DNA from 2 places in the Sorangium sp. So ce119 genome. Region 1 is predicted to be linked to the other one. Evidence: riboswitches for the same ligand, from Rfam matches in the RefSeq annotation. Region 1 holds a riboswitch; the other holds the start of a gene.
The links. A riboswitch is a leader RNA that binds a small molecule or an ion and turns the genes downstream of it on or off. The one in region 1 is predicted to bind cobalamin.

Region 1 (7,437 bases):
CTCGCGCTTCGCCTGCGCGGTGGCGCCGGCCGCGCCCGCGCGCTCGTAGACGAGCGGGTCGTGGTTGCCCTGGCGGGCGGCCGCGTCGGCGAGCTGGCGCGCGGAGAGCGCCAGCTTCTCGGCGGCGGCGAGCTCCACGCGGACCTTCTCGACGTCCTCGCCGTCGGCCATCGCCTCGCGCATCACGCGCGACTCCTCGTGCGCGAGCTCCTCGACCTTGCGGCCGATCTCGGCGCGCAGCGCGCGGCCGCGGCGCTCGAGCGCCTCGAGCTTGCGGGTGAGGCTCGCGACCTCGCCCTCGAGCTTGTTGGCGCGCGCGGCGAGGTCCCAGGCCTGCGCGAGGCCGTTCTGGACCTCCTGCGGCACCTGCCCGGACGGGTAGGCGCGGGAGACCATGCGCGAGAAGAGGGCCGCGCGGCTCGCCCACTCGATGACGCCCGCGCTCTGCGGCGGCGGCGGCGGCGGCGGGACCGGCACGCCGTCGCCCCCCTCGACCTCCCACGCGTGGGCCGGCAGCCCGCGCTGGAGCGCCTTCAGCTCCTCCTGGAGGTGGTGGGCGTCGCGGTAGCGCTTGCGGATGTCCTTCTCGAGCAGGCGCAGCACGATCGCCTCGCCCTGCGCGTGCGCGTCGGGGCGGATCGAGCGGGGGCGCGGCGGCGCGTGGGTGCGCTGCATCTCGAGGAGCGTGTCGCGGTCGTTCGCGCGGAAGGGGAGCTGCCCGGTGAGCATCTCGAAGAAGAGCACGCCGAGCGCGTAGAGGTCGGACTGCGCCGTCGCCTCCTCGCCGCGGGCCTGCTCGGGCGACATGTACTCGGGCGTCCCGAAGACCGCGCCCTTCGGGGCGAGGCGCGGGTCGCGCGCGATGGCGGCGAGGCCGAAGTCGAGGATCTTGACGAAGTCCTTCCGGCCGCCGCGGTGGGTGAGCAGGATGTTGTCGCTCTTCAGGTCGCGGTGCACGACGCCGAGGTCGTGGGCGCGCGCGAGCGCGGCGCACATCTGCTCGAGGATGTCCACCGATCGCGCGATCGGCATCGGGCCTCGCGCGAGCTCCGCCGAGAGCGGCGTGCCGACGAGGTACTCCATGACGAGGTAGAGCTCGCCCTCCTCGGTCTCGCCGATGTCGTGGATATCGATGATGTGGGCGTGATCAACGCGGTTTGCGGCGCGCGCCTCGCGCAGCATCCACGCGCGGAGATGGGTCTCTCCGCGGAGATCGGGCCGGATGAGCTTCAGGGCGACGACCCGGTCGATCAGCACGTGACGGGCGCGGTAAACGACGCCCATGCCGCCTTCGCCAAGCCGTGCCTCGAGCCGGTACCGGCCGGCCACGACCTTCCCGATCAACGGATCGGTGCTCGAAGCCTTGGGACCTGCCGGTCGCTGAATCGCGCGCTCCATGGTGCCTTCGTTTCTCCTCAGCGCTCCCCGAAGTGCGTTTCGCCTGTCTAAGGGGCCTTATTGCGCTGTGCGGTGAGTCGGATCGCTCGCTGAAGGTATCCGGTTTGAAACAGCCGGTCTACGGGCCCGCGATCGGGTGGAGATGAATCTCGCGCGCGCTCCGCGTGGGGGCGGGGTGGGAGATCGGCGCCGCTTGCGCGCGCATTCAAGCGTCCGCGGAGGGGCGCGCGGCCGGGGGCGCGTCGGCTTGCGGGCGGGCGCTGCCCGGGCGAGGATCGAGGGGCAGGCGACAGACGAAGCGCGCCCCGGCCAGCGCGCCGCGGCGCGGATCTCCGCCGCGGCCGCCGTCCGCCGGCGAGGGCGCGAGGGTGAGGGTGCCGCCGTGCCGACGGACGATGTCCGTCGAGATCGAGAGCCCGAGGCCGGTCCCCTGCCCTCGCGGCTTCGTGGTGAAGAACGGATCGAAGATGCGCTGCGCGAGGTCGGGCGGCACGCCGGGGCCGCTGTCGACGATCGCGACCGCCGCCATGTCCTCGTCGATCCAGGTCTCGACGCAGATCGCCGGCGCGCGGGGCGCGCGCGGGGCCGCCCCGCCCGCGCCCGGTCCCCCGCCGGCCGAGGCGGCGCTCATCGGCGAGGCGGGGGTGGACGGCGCGGCGTCCGGTCGGGCGGCGCCCGGCGAGGAGGGCGCGGCGGCGCTCGCGTCCTCCAGCGCCTGGATGGCGTTCACGAGGAGGTTCATGAACACCTGGTTGATCTCGCCGCTCCGGCAGGTGACGGGCGGCAGCTCGCCGTAGCGCCGGATCACCTCGATGCGCGCCTGGCGGAGCCGCGGGCCGAGCAGCAGCAGCGTCTCCTCGAGCCCGGCGTGCAGGTCGACGGGCAGCGCTTCGCCCGAGACGCGCGAGAAGCTCTTCAGGTTGGTGACGATGCGGACGCTGCGCTCGACCGCCCGGTGGACTAGGGTCGAGATGCCGACGAGGTCGTCGAGCGCCGCCTCGGCCTGGAGCCGCTCGCGGAGCGCCGCGAGCGCGCGGCGGCGGTCCTCCGGGAGCTCGTGCTCGGCCGCTCGGTAGGCGTCGAGGACGGCGCGCAGCTCGGCGGCGCGCTCCTCGATCGGCTGGGCGGCGCCGGCGATGGCGTTCAGGGGGTTGTAGATCTCGTGCGCGACGCCGGCGACGAGCTCGCCGATCGAGGCGAGCCGCTCGCCCTGGATGAGCGCGGCCTGCGCCCGGCGGAGCTCGGTGAGCGCGCGCGTCAGCTCGGCGGTGCGCGCGGCGACGTTCTCCTCGAGGCCGGCGCGCTCGCGCTCGAGCTCGGCGATGGTGCGGGACAGCGCCTGGCGCATGCGCTCGACGCTCTCGCCGAGGCCGACGACCTCCCGCGGCCCGGACAGCTCCGGCACGACAGCGTCGAGCTCGCCGCGGGCGACCTCGTCGGCGGCGCGGGCGAGCTGCGCCATGGGCCGGGAGAGCTCGCGCGCCGCCCGCGCGACGACGCCGAGGGCGGCGAGCACGAGGAGGGAGAACGACGCGAAGAGCGCGGTGACGGCGTTGAAGTCCTCGTTGAAGGACGAGCCGGTCGCGAGCGCGCGGTAGAGGCCGATCGACGAGAAGAGCGAGAGGAGCCCCGTGAACAGGAGCGGCAGCCCGAAGTCGCGGAGCATGCGCCGCCGGAGGGGCATGGGCGCCGCGCCGCGCAGCGCGTCGTCGCCCTCCTGCGCGCCCGTCCACGCGCGCAGCAGGTCGACGGCCCGCGCGACCGAGTCCTTGTGCCACGCGCGCTGGTAGAACGAGACGCCGAAGCCGAAGAGCGCGCCGAAGCCGAGCTGCATGAGCCCGTCGGCGAGGGTGAAGGCGGCGCCGGGGCGCACGTAGGCGACGCCGATCGCGGTGCACGCGAGCCACAGCGCGAAGTTGAGGTACGCGAGCACGTCGGGGAGCCGCTCGGCGCGGGCGAGGCCGCGGGCGAGCAGCGCGCTGTCGCCGGAGGGGCCGGCCTCGAGGGCGGCGACGATCGCGCGCGTGGCGGGGCGCACGGCGAGCGTGAAGCCGAGGGTGCCGGAGAGCGCGAGGAGCGGGACGACCTCGAACCACGCCTGGAAGACGACCTGGCTCTGGGTGCGGAGGAACGCGACGGCGAAGAGCAGCATCACGTGCCCGCCGACGATGCCGGCGGCCGTGGCCGACTCCGCGAGCCGCGGGCGGAGCGCCGCGGCGAGCGCGCGCGCGGAGGCGGCCTCGGAGGCGCCGCCGTCGGCCGCGTCGGCGCGGAGCACGGCGCGGTAGATGGCGCGGCGCATGCCGCCGGCCATGACGCCGAAGGCGACCGCGGTGACGAGGAGGCCGAGCCACGCGGGCGGGGTCGCCTGGCCGATCCCGAGCGGGCTGGGCCACGAGGAGGGGGGCGCGGCGGGGGCGCCCCGGCCGGCGAGCGGCAGGACGGCGAGCGGCCAGGAGAGGGTCCGGATCGCCGCCGCGATGGCGAAGCCGCGGTCGCCGCGCCGGACGAGCGCGCCCGAGAGGGCGGCCGAGAGGGCCATCGAGGCGAGCAGGAGGATGGCCGGCCACGGCGTCGTGAGGGCCGCGGGGACGACCGCCGAGAGGAACAGGAGCGCGGAGAACAGCTCCCAGCCGTTCGCGACGAGCTCCGCGCGGGCGCGGGGCGTGCGGAGCAGGGAGAGCGGGGGCGAGGACACGGGCGGGCGGCATGGAAGCCCAGGGCCGGCGCCTTCGCAACGGGCGCGGCGCCGCGCCGCTCACCGCCAGTACAGCGTCGCCCGCCCGATCGCCGTGAACGGCCACCCCGGCGAGTAGTGGATCCCGGTGACCGCGGCCGGCTCGTGCGGCAGGCGCGACTCGCTCGCGAACTGGACCTCGCGCCACGTCGCGTCGAGGAGGTTCTGGACGTCCACGGCCACCTCGACGTCCCTCCACCGCAGCCCCGCGTTGGCGTCGATCACCGTGAACCCCTCGGCGGTCAGCGACTCGTCCTCGGTCGCGGGCCGCGCGCCGATCGACTTGACCCGGAGCGCGGCGAACGGCGTGAACGCGCCGAACGTCGGGCGGACGCCGACACCCGCGGTCAGCGTCCGCGTCGGCGCGAGGGCCACCGCGCTCCCGTTGCCCGCGTTCGCGCGGAACCGCGCGCGCGTGAAGGTCGCGTCGACGTCGGCGAAGAGCCAGCTCCCGAGCCGGTAGCGCGCGCCGATCTCGAGGCCGTAGCGCCGCGTCTGCGCCGACGGCTCGGTGACGCCGGCGTCCCCGCTCCAGACCAGCTCGGAGTCGAGATCGAGGAGGAACCCCGCCGCGCTCAGCGTCAGGCCGCGCAGCGGCGTGGCCCTCGCGCCGAGCTCGTAGCCCGTCGCGGGGGTGATGAGCGTCGCCCCGCCCTCGCCCAGCACCACGCCCTGGGCGTCGTTCGAGTGGAAGCCCCGCCCGTAGTGCGCGAACAGATCGAGGCCATCGACCGGGGAGACGATCGCCGTGAGCTTCGGGAAGAGCTGCATCTGTGCCCGGAAGCCGCTCGACCGGCTCCCTGTCGCGCCGAGATCCTCGCGCCGATCGTCCACGTTGACGTCGATCCACTGCCCGCGCAGCCCCGCCACGAAGCGGAGCCAGCGCCGGATCCGGGCGTCCTCCTCGACATAGACGCCGATCTGGCCCTCGTCGACGTGGGCCCTGCCCCGCTCCTCGATCCGCTCGCGCGCCTCGTCGTGGTGGAGCGACTTGTCGATCGCGTCGGCGCGGATCTGCGCGCCGAGCGACGTCGTGAGCTTCGCCCCGCGGTACTCGAAGCTCCGGCGCAGCCGGAGATCGGCGCCGCCGACGACGCGGTCGTCGTTCTGCTCGATCTGATCGCCGTGGACGGGGTCCTCGCTGAAGAACGTGAAGTTCGAGTACAGCGTGAAGCGGTAGCGAACGAGGTACGCCATCGCGCTCAGGTCGGCGTCCCGCCACGCCGTCGTGTACGCGAGGGAGGCCATGTGCCGCTCGGTCGCGCCGCCCTCGGTCGGGTCGACCGAGCCGAAGTGATCGATGCACGGCGGCTCGGACGCGGGCGGCGGCGGGCCCGGGTGGCCCTGCTCGCCCTCGCCGCACACGGCCCGCGCGGGGACCTGACCGGAGCCGTGCCAGGTCGACCCGTAGGACATCCACGTCATCTGGATCTTCCCGGTCGGGCTGAGATCGTGCGTCGCCTTCAGGACCACGTTGAAGCGCTCGAGCCGCTCGGGGCTGAGGAACGGCCCGTCGTTCCGGTAGACCTCCGCCGCCGCCACCGCGCGCCAGGCGTCGCCGAGATCCGGCGAGGCGATCACGAGGCCGCGCCGGATCCCGTACTGCCCCACGCTGAGCTGCGCGTGGCTCTCGTCGAGCTTCTCGGCGAAGCGGAGGTTGACGGCGCCCGCGGTGCCGAAATCGCCGATGCTCGCTGTATAAGGCCCCTTGGCGCCGTCGAGCCCCGTCACGAGCTCCGGGATCACGAAGTAGAGGTCGGTGAACCCGTGCCCGTGGCCGTGGCTGACCATGTTGACGGGGACGCCGTCGACGAAGAAGGCGACGTCCGTCCCGTGGTCCGCGTCGAACCCGCGGAGGAAGTACTGGTTCGCCTTGCCGCCGCCGGCGTGCTGCACGGCGAAGAGCCCCGGGACCGCCTCGACGATGTCGCCCGGCCGCAGCCTCGGCCTGAGCTCGAGCTCGCGGTGCCCGACGGAGACGCGCGAGGCGGCCTCGCTCCCCGGCCTCTCCGCGTGGACGGTGACCTCGATCGGCCCGCCGCCGTCCGTGGGCGTCCCCGCGTCGCCGTCGGGGGACGCGCCCGTGGCCGCCTCGGCGACCGCGGCCGCGTCGGCGACCGCGGGCGCCTCGGGGACCTCGCCCTCGGCGCGCGCGAGCGGCGCGGCGGCGAGCGAGGTGGAGAGCGCGGCGAGCAGGTGTCGTGAAAAGCAGCGTCCGTTCCGCTTCGTGATCGTCGCGCGCGGCATGCGCGTCCTCCTTCGGTGGCGGCGCGCAGGGCGGCTCCGGGCCGCTCGCGCCGAGCACCGCGAGGAGAAGAGGCCTGTCCGTCGCACACCGCGCCGGGCCGACCTCTCGCCCCCGCGGGCGAACGGGAGGTCGCGCGGGGGGCGGGTCGGACTCCGGGACGCGCGCGGACGGCTGCGGCGGCTCGGACCTCTCCGCCTCCCTCGAGGCTCCCAGGCCAAACCGGCGCCAGATGTCTCTCTATCGCCGGGCGATGGCAGGTCTTCGGGCTTGCGAGCGTCTCGGCCTTGCCGACTTCCTACTGTCCACCGCTTCCCAGCCCTCTCGGGCCAGTGCTCGTCGTGGAGGTCGTTCTCGCTTACCGCTGCGGGGCAGCCCCGGAATCTCACCGGGTTCCCTATTCAGCCTGGGCAAGGGCCCAGGCACCAACGCGGCGCGCACCCTATTGCGGCGCGGCTTCGGCTGTCAACGCTCCCGCTCACCCCGCTCGCTAACCCTGCCTCGCGCGCCCTGCGCGCGACGTCTGCCGCGCGGGCCGGACGTTCGGGCTCTGGCGAGGATGGGCTCGCTCCTCCGTGGGTCGCGTGCTACACGGCCGCCGCCGTATATGCCGCGTAACGATCTCCGCAACATCGCCATCGTCGCCCACGTCGACCACGGGAAGACGACCCTCGTCGATCACATGCTCCGCCAGTCCGGCGCCTTCCGAGAGAACGAGGTCGTGGCCGAGCGGGTCATGGACTCGAACGACCTCGAGCGAGAGCGCGGCATCACCATCCTCGCGAAGAACACCAGCATCCGGTACCGCGGGGTCAAGATCAACATCGTCGACACGCCCGGCCACTCCGACTTCGGCGGCGAGGTCGAGCGCACGCTGATGATGGCCGACGGGGCGCTGCTCCTCGTCGACGCCGCCGAGGGCCCGCTGCCGCAGACGCGGTTCGTGCTCTCGAAGTGCCTCCAGCGCGGCTTCCCGGTCATCGTCGTCATCAACAAGATCGACCGCAGCGACGCGCGCGCCCACGAGGTGCTCTCCGAGGTGTTCGACCTCTTCTGC
Region 2 (7,437 bases), on a different replicon from region 1:
GCCGCGGCGAGCGGCAGCGCGGCGAGCGGCAGCGCGGCGGTGAGCCGGAGCGCCGCGGCGAGCGGCAGCGCGGCGCGCCAGAGCGCCGCGGCCGGCCGGTGCAGCCTCGGCGGACGGGTCACGACGCCCCCGCGGCGAGCGGGACGACCCGGAGCCGCTCCAGGATGTCGGGCCGCCGGGAGCGCAGGAAGACGAGGGCCCCGGCGGTCATGGCGCCCTCGAGGAGGCCGAGCGGGAGCTGGGTGGGGACGAAGGCGAGCGCGACGGCCGTGAACATGGACGTCACCGACCCCTCGCCGGCGAGCCCGAGGGCGAGCTCGAGCGCCGTCGTCGCGTACGTCGCCCAGTCCGACGTCACGCCGGCGAGGAACCCCGCGACCCACAGGTTCGCGCCGCAGCGCCGCGCGAGCCGGAAGGCGAGGTACCCGGTGAAGGCGCCCGCGATGCCCATCGACGCGACGTCGGCGCCGAGCGTGGTGAGCCCGCCGTGCGCGAGGAAGAGGGCCTGGATGAGGAGCGCCACCACGGTGACGAGGACGGTCATCCAGGGCCCGATGAGCACCGCGGCGAGCCCGGTGCCGCACGGGTGGGAGCACGTCCCCGCGGTCGGCACCGGCACGGGCATGCACGAGATCGCGAAGACGGCGGCGGCGACGAGGCCGACGAACGGCTTGTAGAAGGCGTCCTGCTGGGTGCGCTGCCGGAGCAGGTGGAGGGCGATCGCGACGAAGGGCAGGGCGAGCGCGTTCCAGACCGCGCACCACCCGAGCGGCAGGACGCCCTCCGCGAGGTGCATCGCGGCCGCGGGCCTCACGGCGAGCGATGCGGCCAGGAACGCGGTAAAGAGGACGACGGGGCGGCCGGGAAGACCGATGTTGGCGCTCCGGGTGAAGTCCGCACCCGAACGCCACGAAGACGTGCGCAAGCTGCACCTCGTGGGACTCGGGTAGGTCTCCCGGCTCATGGGTTCGGGGAGCTGTTCGAGCTCCCGGCGCTGCGTCCACCTTCCCGGGTCTCTTCAGGAGGCCCAGTGGTCTTCGGATGCAGCTCCCCATTCACGGTGGCGGGACCGCGCCGGATTCGCACCGGCTTCCCTGTTATGCCCCTGAGGGCACCCGAGGAAACAGATTGTCAGATGGATGCTCGGTAGTCCCGTTTCGCGCCCGGCGTCAAGGAGGTCGCGCCGCGCCCTCGCCGTCCAGCCCGCCCTGTGCCGTCCTGGCCCTCGTCCGAGGGGCCGGCGCTCTTCGCCGTGGCTCGCCGTGCTCGCCTCCCGCGTCGCGCCTCACGTGCCCGCGAGCGGACGGTCCGGTGCCGCCGTGGTGCGCCGCGCGCGCGATGTTCCGCCCGCCGAGCAGCCAGGCGGCGTCAGGGAGCGAGCTTCTCCTTATCCATCAACGCATTGCTGGAGGCCGAGAAATTGACCGAGACGCACGACCGGGGCCGATTGGTCACTTTCTGGCCTTCGTGCTTCCGTGGTAAACACACTTTACTTTCCACGCGCCTGGACGCTGCTCGCCCGGCGCCCGCCTGGGAATGCGTTCACAGGGGGTTTCTTGCGGGTTCGGTCGTGAGCGCCGCTACGTTTCTCGTCGCAGGGCGCTTGGTTCGTCCTGGCTCTTTACTTACATGAGCCGACGTCCAGCGCCTGCCGTGCTGCGTCGTGCCGAGCGCGGATTGACGAGGCGAGCGGGCTTTGGTGCTCTCTCTTCTCGGGACCCGAAGAGCTCGTCGCGTCGAATGCTGTCTCGTATGGATGGGTATGCCCGGCTCGGACGTGCATTCCATGAATTCGGGCGTGCGCGCGTGGTCGCCCGGCTGCCTTCGTGGCGTGAGCGATTCGCGCACCGGCGCGCACGCCTTGCACTTTGTTATCGACAGCGGGCTCTCGGGTGCCACACTCTGGTCACCGCATGCGCGCCGGCGCAGCCCCCCAGCCCGGAGCGCATGCGGTCTTTCTTGTACGCCGCGGCGGACGGTTGGTGTTCCGGCGCGGTTCCCCCGCCGCGCTCATGTTGGGTCCCCCCTCCGGCATGATGCGCGGTCTTTTTTTATGCGCTGTTCGTCACTTCCCGGTGAATGCGGCCTGCGATTTCGACAGGAACGCTTTCATTCCGATTTTCTGGTCCTCGCTGCCGAAGAGGGCGGCGAACGCCTGGGCTTCCAGCTCGTTGGCGGCGGCGAGGTCGAGGCTCTCGCCGCGCAGGAGGACGCGCTTGGCGGCGGCGACGGCGAGCGGCCCGCGCGAGGCGATCTTGAGGGCGGTCTCGCGGGCGCGCGCGAGGAGCTCGGCGGCCGGGAAGACGGCGTTGACGAGCCCGATGGCGAGCGCCTGTTCGGCGGTGATCATGTCTCCTGAATAGACGAGCTCGCGGGCCCGGCCGACGCCGACCCGGCGCAGCAATCGCTGGGTCCCGCCGAACCCCGGGATGACGCCCAGGTTCACCTCGGGTTGCCCGAGCCTGGCGCCTTCCGCCGCGTAGATGAAGTCGCACGCGAGGGCGAGCTCGCACCCGCCGCCCAGCGCGAAGCCGTTCACGGCGGCGATCACCGGGAACGGCGCCGTTTCGATGAGGTCGGCGAGCCGGTGTCCCGCGTCCGCGAACCGCTTCGCGGCGATGCTGTTCATGGCCGCCATCTCGGCGATATCGGCGCCCGCGACGAACGCCTTGCCGGCCCCGGTGAGCACGGCCGCGCGGACCTCGTCGCCCTCGGCGGGCGCGAGGAGCTCCTGGAAGGCGGCGGTGAGGTCGCCGAGCACGGCGGGGTTCAGGGCGTTGAGCTTGTCGGGTCGCTGGATGGTCACGGTGGCGACGTGCCCCGCGCGCTCGACGGCGACGAACTGGAGGGCACCGCGAGCAGGGACCCCCGGCTGCTGTTCTTGAGCGGTCATGACCGGTGGTTAGCAGCGCGCCGCGCCGGGGGGAAGCGCGGCCGAGCGCCGCGGGAGGCGCCGTGATGTGCCCGCCCGGGGCTGCTATGCTGAGGACCGTGGCTGACGCGACGAGCGAGCGAGCCGGCGAGCCTGGTACCGCTGCTCATCGCTCCGAGGGCACGAGTCCTGGCGCGCGGAAGGCCCTTGTTTTTGGGCAGGAGGGGGCCCGTCAACCATTCTGCGGTACTGCCATCTCTGCTGGGACCGCTCGAATCTCGGCCACAGATCTTCCCCGACCGCGTCATCCGCTGATCTGGGGTGGCCGACGCAGTCATTGCCAACCCCCACCCCCCCACCGCCCCTCAGAGAGAGCCAGCGGGGGAGGGGGCGCCGCGCGGGGGGCCGGCGGGGTAGGGCCCCACAAACCCGAGCGCCGGCCCGCTCCTCGAGATGCCCTCCCGGACCGACCCACCCTCTCCCACGGCAATAGCCCCCCAAAAGGCGCGAGTTTGTGGGAGGGGCCCCCGCCGGCCCCCCGCGCGGCGCCCCCTCCCCCGCTGGCTCCGCTGCAGGATCCTACACCGCTGGCTCCGCTGCAGGATCCTACACCGCCCGCCCCGTCTTCTGCCCCTTGTCGTCGTACACGTAGAACCCCCGCCCGCTCTTCTTCCCGTACCACCCCGCCGCCACCAGGTTCCGCAGCAGCGTGGGCGCCCGGTACTTCGAGTCCCCGAACTCCCGGTGCAGCACCTCCGCGATCGACAGCACCGTGTCGAGCCCGATCAGGTCCGCCAGCTCGAGCGGCCCCATCGGATGGTTCAGCCCGAGCCGCGCCCCCGCGTCGATGTCCTCCGGCGTCGACAGCCCCTCCTGGAGCGCGAAGCACGCCTCGTTGAGGAACGGGATCAGCATCCGGTTCACGATGAACCCCGGCTGGTCCTTCGACGTGATCACCGTCTTGCCGAGCCCCACCGCGAGCGCCCGGACGGCCTCGTACGTCGCGTCCGACGTCTGCACCCCGCGGACGAGCTCGACCAGCTTCATCAGGGGCACCGGGTTCATGAAGTGCATGCCGATGACCAGCTCAGGCCGGCTGGTCACCGCCGCGAGCCGCGTGATCGAGATCGACGACGTGTTCGACGCCAGGATCGCCCCCTTCGGCATCGCCGCGTCGGCGAGCTTGAAAATGCCGCTCTTGACGTCGAAGCTCTCGGTCACCGCCTCGACCGCCAGGTCGATCTCCGACAGCCCGGCGATGCCGTCGGCCACCGCGACCCGGCCGAGGAGCGCCTCCCGCGCCTCGGCGGCCATCTTGCCCTTCTCCACCTGCTTCGCGAGGATCGCGGCGATCTGGGCCTTGCCCGACTCGGCCAGCGACCTAGAGACGTCGCACAGGACCACCTCGAGGCCCGCGGCCGCGGCGACCTGGGCGATGCCTCGCCCCATCTGGCCCGCGCCGATCACCCCGAAGCGCTTGATCGTCGTAGCTTCCATGGCCGCGGTTGATAGCCGAAGCCGCGCGCGCGGTGAACCGCCGATCCCGCCGATCCCGCGCCCCGCGGCCGGCGGACGTCCCCGGCGCAGAAGCGCGCGAAAGCTCCGCCCGCGCTTCCCGACCCGCGGGGGCGAGGATCCTTGAAACCGTGTCGTCCGCCCGGCTATCTTCGGCCGGCCCGTGAACGGACCGGACCGAATTCGCGAGGTCCGCGGAGAGACGATGAGCGTTGAGACGATTCGGATGGCCCTTGGGCGCCTGCAGGATGAGCCTGAAAACGAGGCGGCCTGGAACGAGCTCGCGGAGGGCGTGACCGCTCCGACCAGCAGCGCGGGCGCCGGGGACGTCGAGCGCCTGCTCGGCTCGGCGCGCGCGCGGCACGAGCAGCGGCACGAGTGGCAGGCCGTCGCCCGGCTCCTCGAGCTGGAGATCGCGCTCGCCGCCGGGAGCGCCGTCGAGGGCGCGATGCAGGCGGAGCTCGCCCGCGTCTACCACGAGGAGCTCATCGACGTGGACCGCGCCGCGGCCGCCTACAAGCGGCTGCTCGAGCTGCGCCCCGACGACGACGCCGCCGCCGAGGCGCTCGAGACCGACGCCTCGAAGCGCGAGCGGTGGCGCGACCTCGTCGACCGTTACGTGGCCGAGGCCGAGGGCGCGACCGACGGCGCCTTCAAGAGCGCGCTCTACACGAGCGCCGCCGACATCGGCTACCGCTACGGCCGCGCCGAGCTCGGCGAGCGGATCGCCGAGCTCCTCCAGCTCGCCCTCGAGCTCGACCCCAGGAACCGCCGCGCCGCGAGCCTCGCGGAGATCGCCTTCTCCACCGCGGGCGACTACGAGGCGGTCGTCCGCGTCCAGACGCTCGTCAAGGCCGAGGCCCAGCTCAAGGAGGACCGCATCGCCGCGGGCCTCCGCGCGGCGCGCACCATCCGGACCCACCTGAGCGACCCGGCGCGCTCGATCGCGGCCTACGAGGAGGTGCTCGACCTCTCGCCCGGCCAGCCCGAGGCGCTCTCGTTCCTCGCCGAGGCGTACTCCGCCGCGGGCGACTGGGATCGCCTCGTCGCCCTCTACGAGGACCAGCTCCGCAGCGGCGGCGTCAAGCCCGGCGAGGAGCTCGGCATGCTCGTGCAGATCGCCATGGTCCACTGGCGCATGCGCGGCCAGCCCCAGGCGGCGGAGCCCTACTTCGACCGCGTGCGCCGCGCCGAGCCCGCGCACGCCGGCATGCTCAACTTCTACCGCGAGGTCCTGGAGCAGCGCGGCGACAAGCCGCGGCTCACGACGATCCTGACCGACGCGCAGCGCGCCCTGCCCGACGGCGCCGAGAAGCGCGCCATCGCCACCGAGCTCGCGCGCCTCGCCGAGTCGCAGGAGAACGCCGCCAAGGCGATCGAGCAGTACAAGTCGGTGCTCCGGACCGACCCGGAGAACCGCCAGGCGCGCGACGCCCTGAAGCGCCTCTACCTCCAGACCGAGGGGTACAACGCCCTCGTCGAGCTCCACCGGCAGGACCTCGAGCGCACGCCGGCCGACGACGTCGCCGGCCGGGTCGCGGTGCTCCGCGAGATCGCCGGGATCTACCGCGACCGCGCCAAGAACGACGCGGCGCTCGTCACGGTGCTCACCCAGATCGTCCAGCTCGACGACAAGGACGTCGACGCCGTGCGGGAGCTCACCCGCATCTACGAGGCGCTCGGGCGCTGGCGCGACCTGCTCTCGTACCAGCAGCGCCTCGCCGAGCTGACCGAGAGCCGCGCCGAGAAGGCGGGGCTCTACCGCGCGGTCGCGCGGCGCTGGTTCGACCAGTTCTCGAACGTGCAGAACGCCATCGCCGCGTACGAGGCGCTGCTCACGGTCGAGCCGATCGACGAGGAGGCGCAGCAGAAGCTCCGCGAGCTCTACCTCAAGCGGCGCGCCTGGCCGCAGCTCTACTCGCTCTACGAGCGCAAGCTCGAGAGCGCCGAGGGCGCCGCGAAGATCGAGCTGCTCGGCGAGATGGCCAAGCTCGCCGCCGAGCGGCTCGACCGCGGCGCGGACGCGATCGCGCTGCAGAAGCAGATCCTCGAGCTCGATCCGAGCGCCCCCGGCGTGCTCGACGCGCTGGAGAAGCAGGCCGAGCGCGAGAAGGACTTCGCCACGGTCGCCGAGGTGCTGGAGCGGCGCGTCGACCTCGCGCCCGACGACGCGGCGCGGCTCGTCTCGCTGCAGAAGCTCGGGGCCGTGTACGCCGAGCGCCTCAAGGATCAGGCCGCGGCGGCGCGGACGTGGCGGCGCGTGCTCACGCTCTCGCCGGGGCACGCGCGCGCGCTCCGCGTCCTGCGCGACGCGTACTTCGCCGCGGGCGACTGGGACGGGCTCGAGGAGCTCTACGCCTCGCAGAACGACTGGGAGGGCCTCGTGGACTTCCTCTCGGGCGCGGCGGACAAGGCGACCGATCCGGCCACGAAGCTCGACATCTCGTTCCGCGCGGCGCGGATCTTCGAGGAGCAGCTCAAGGCGCCCGAGCGCGCGGCGCGCTCGTACGAGCGCGTGCTCAGCGTCTCGCCGAAGGACGCGCGCGCCGCCGCGGCGCTCGTGCCGATCTACGAGGAGGAGGAGAAGTGGGCCCGGCTGCCGGCGCTCTACGAGATCCTCCTCGACGCGACGGACGACGCCGAGGCGCAGGTCGGCATGCTGCGCAAGCTCGCGGCGGTGACGGGCGGCCCGCTCTCGGACAAGCCGAGCGCGCTCGGCTACGCGCGCCGCGCCTACGAGCTCAGGCCGGACGAGGAGGGGCTCGACCTGCTCGAGGCCTGGTCGCGGGCGGCGGGCTCCTGGGCCCCGTTCGTCGAGGCGGTCGAGGGCCGGCTCCGGACGGCGACGTTCCTCCCGACCGACGTGCAGCGCACGCTGCGGCTGAAGCTCGCCGAGGTGTACGCGCGCGAGATGGGCAAGCTCGACGAGGCGGTGACCGTCTACCGCGGCCTCGTCCAGGACGACCCGTCCGACGACAGCACGGTGCGGGCGCTCGACGCGCTCCTCCGCGCGAACGAGCGGCAGGAGGACCTGCGGTGGCTCTTCGACC

Region 2: linked by a shared signal. The riboswitch ahead of WME76_RS01670 (energy-coupling factor ABC transporter permease) and the one ahead of WME76_RS47610 (TonB-dependent receptor) in region 1 are both predicted to bind cobalamin.

Annotation. Positions count from the first base shown of each region.
Region 1 is NZ_CP150311.1:856,457-863,893, forward strand. Features, by position in the region: gene WME76_RS47600 (serine/threonine-protein kinase) at 1-1,398, opposite strand, end outside; gene WME76_RS47605 (ATP-binding protein) at 1,604-4,096, opposite strand; gene WME76_RS47610 (TonB-dependent receptor) at 4,157-6,382, opposite strand; cobalamin riboswitch at 6,619-6,825, opposite strand; gene typA (translational GTPase TypA) at 6,940-7,437, shown strand, end outside.
Region 2 is NZ_CP150310.1:417,746-425,182, forward strand. Features, by position in the region: gene WME76_RS01665 (hypothetical protein) at 1-122, opposite strand, end outside; gene WME76_RS01670 (energy-coupling factor ABC transporter permease) at 119-796, opposite strand; cobalamin riboswitch at 929-1,134, opposite strand; gene WME76_RS01675 (enoyl-CoA hydratase/isomerase family protein) at 2,066-2,893, opposite strand; gene WME76_RS01680 (3-hydroxyacyl-CoA dehydrogenase family protein) at 3,479-4,369, opposite strand; gene WME76_RS01685 (tetratricopeptide repeat protein) at 4,614-7,437, shown strand, end outside.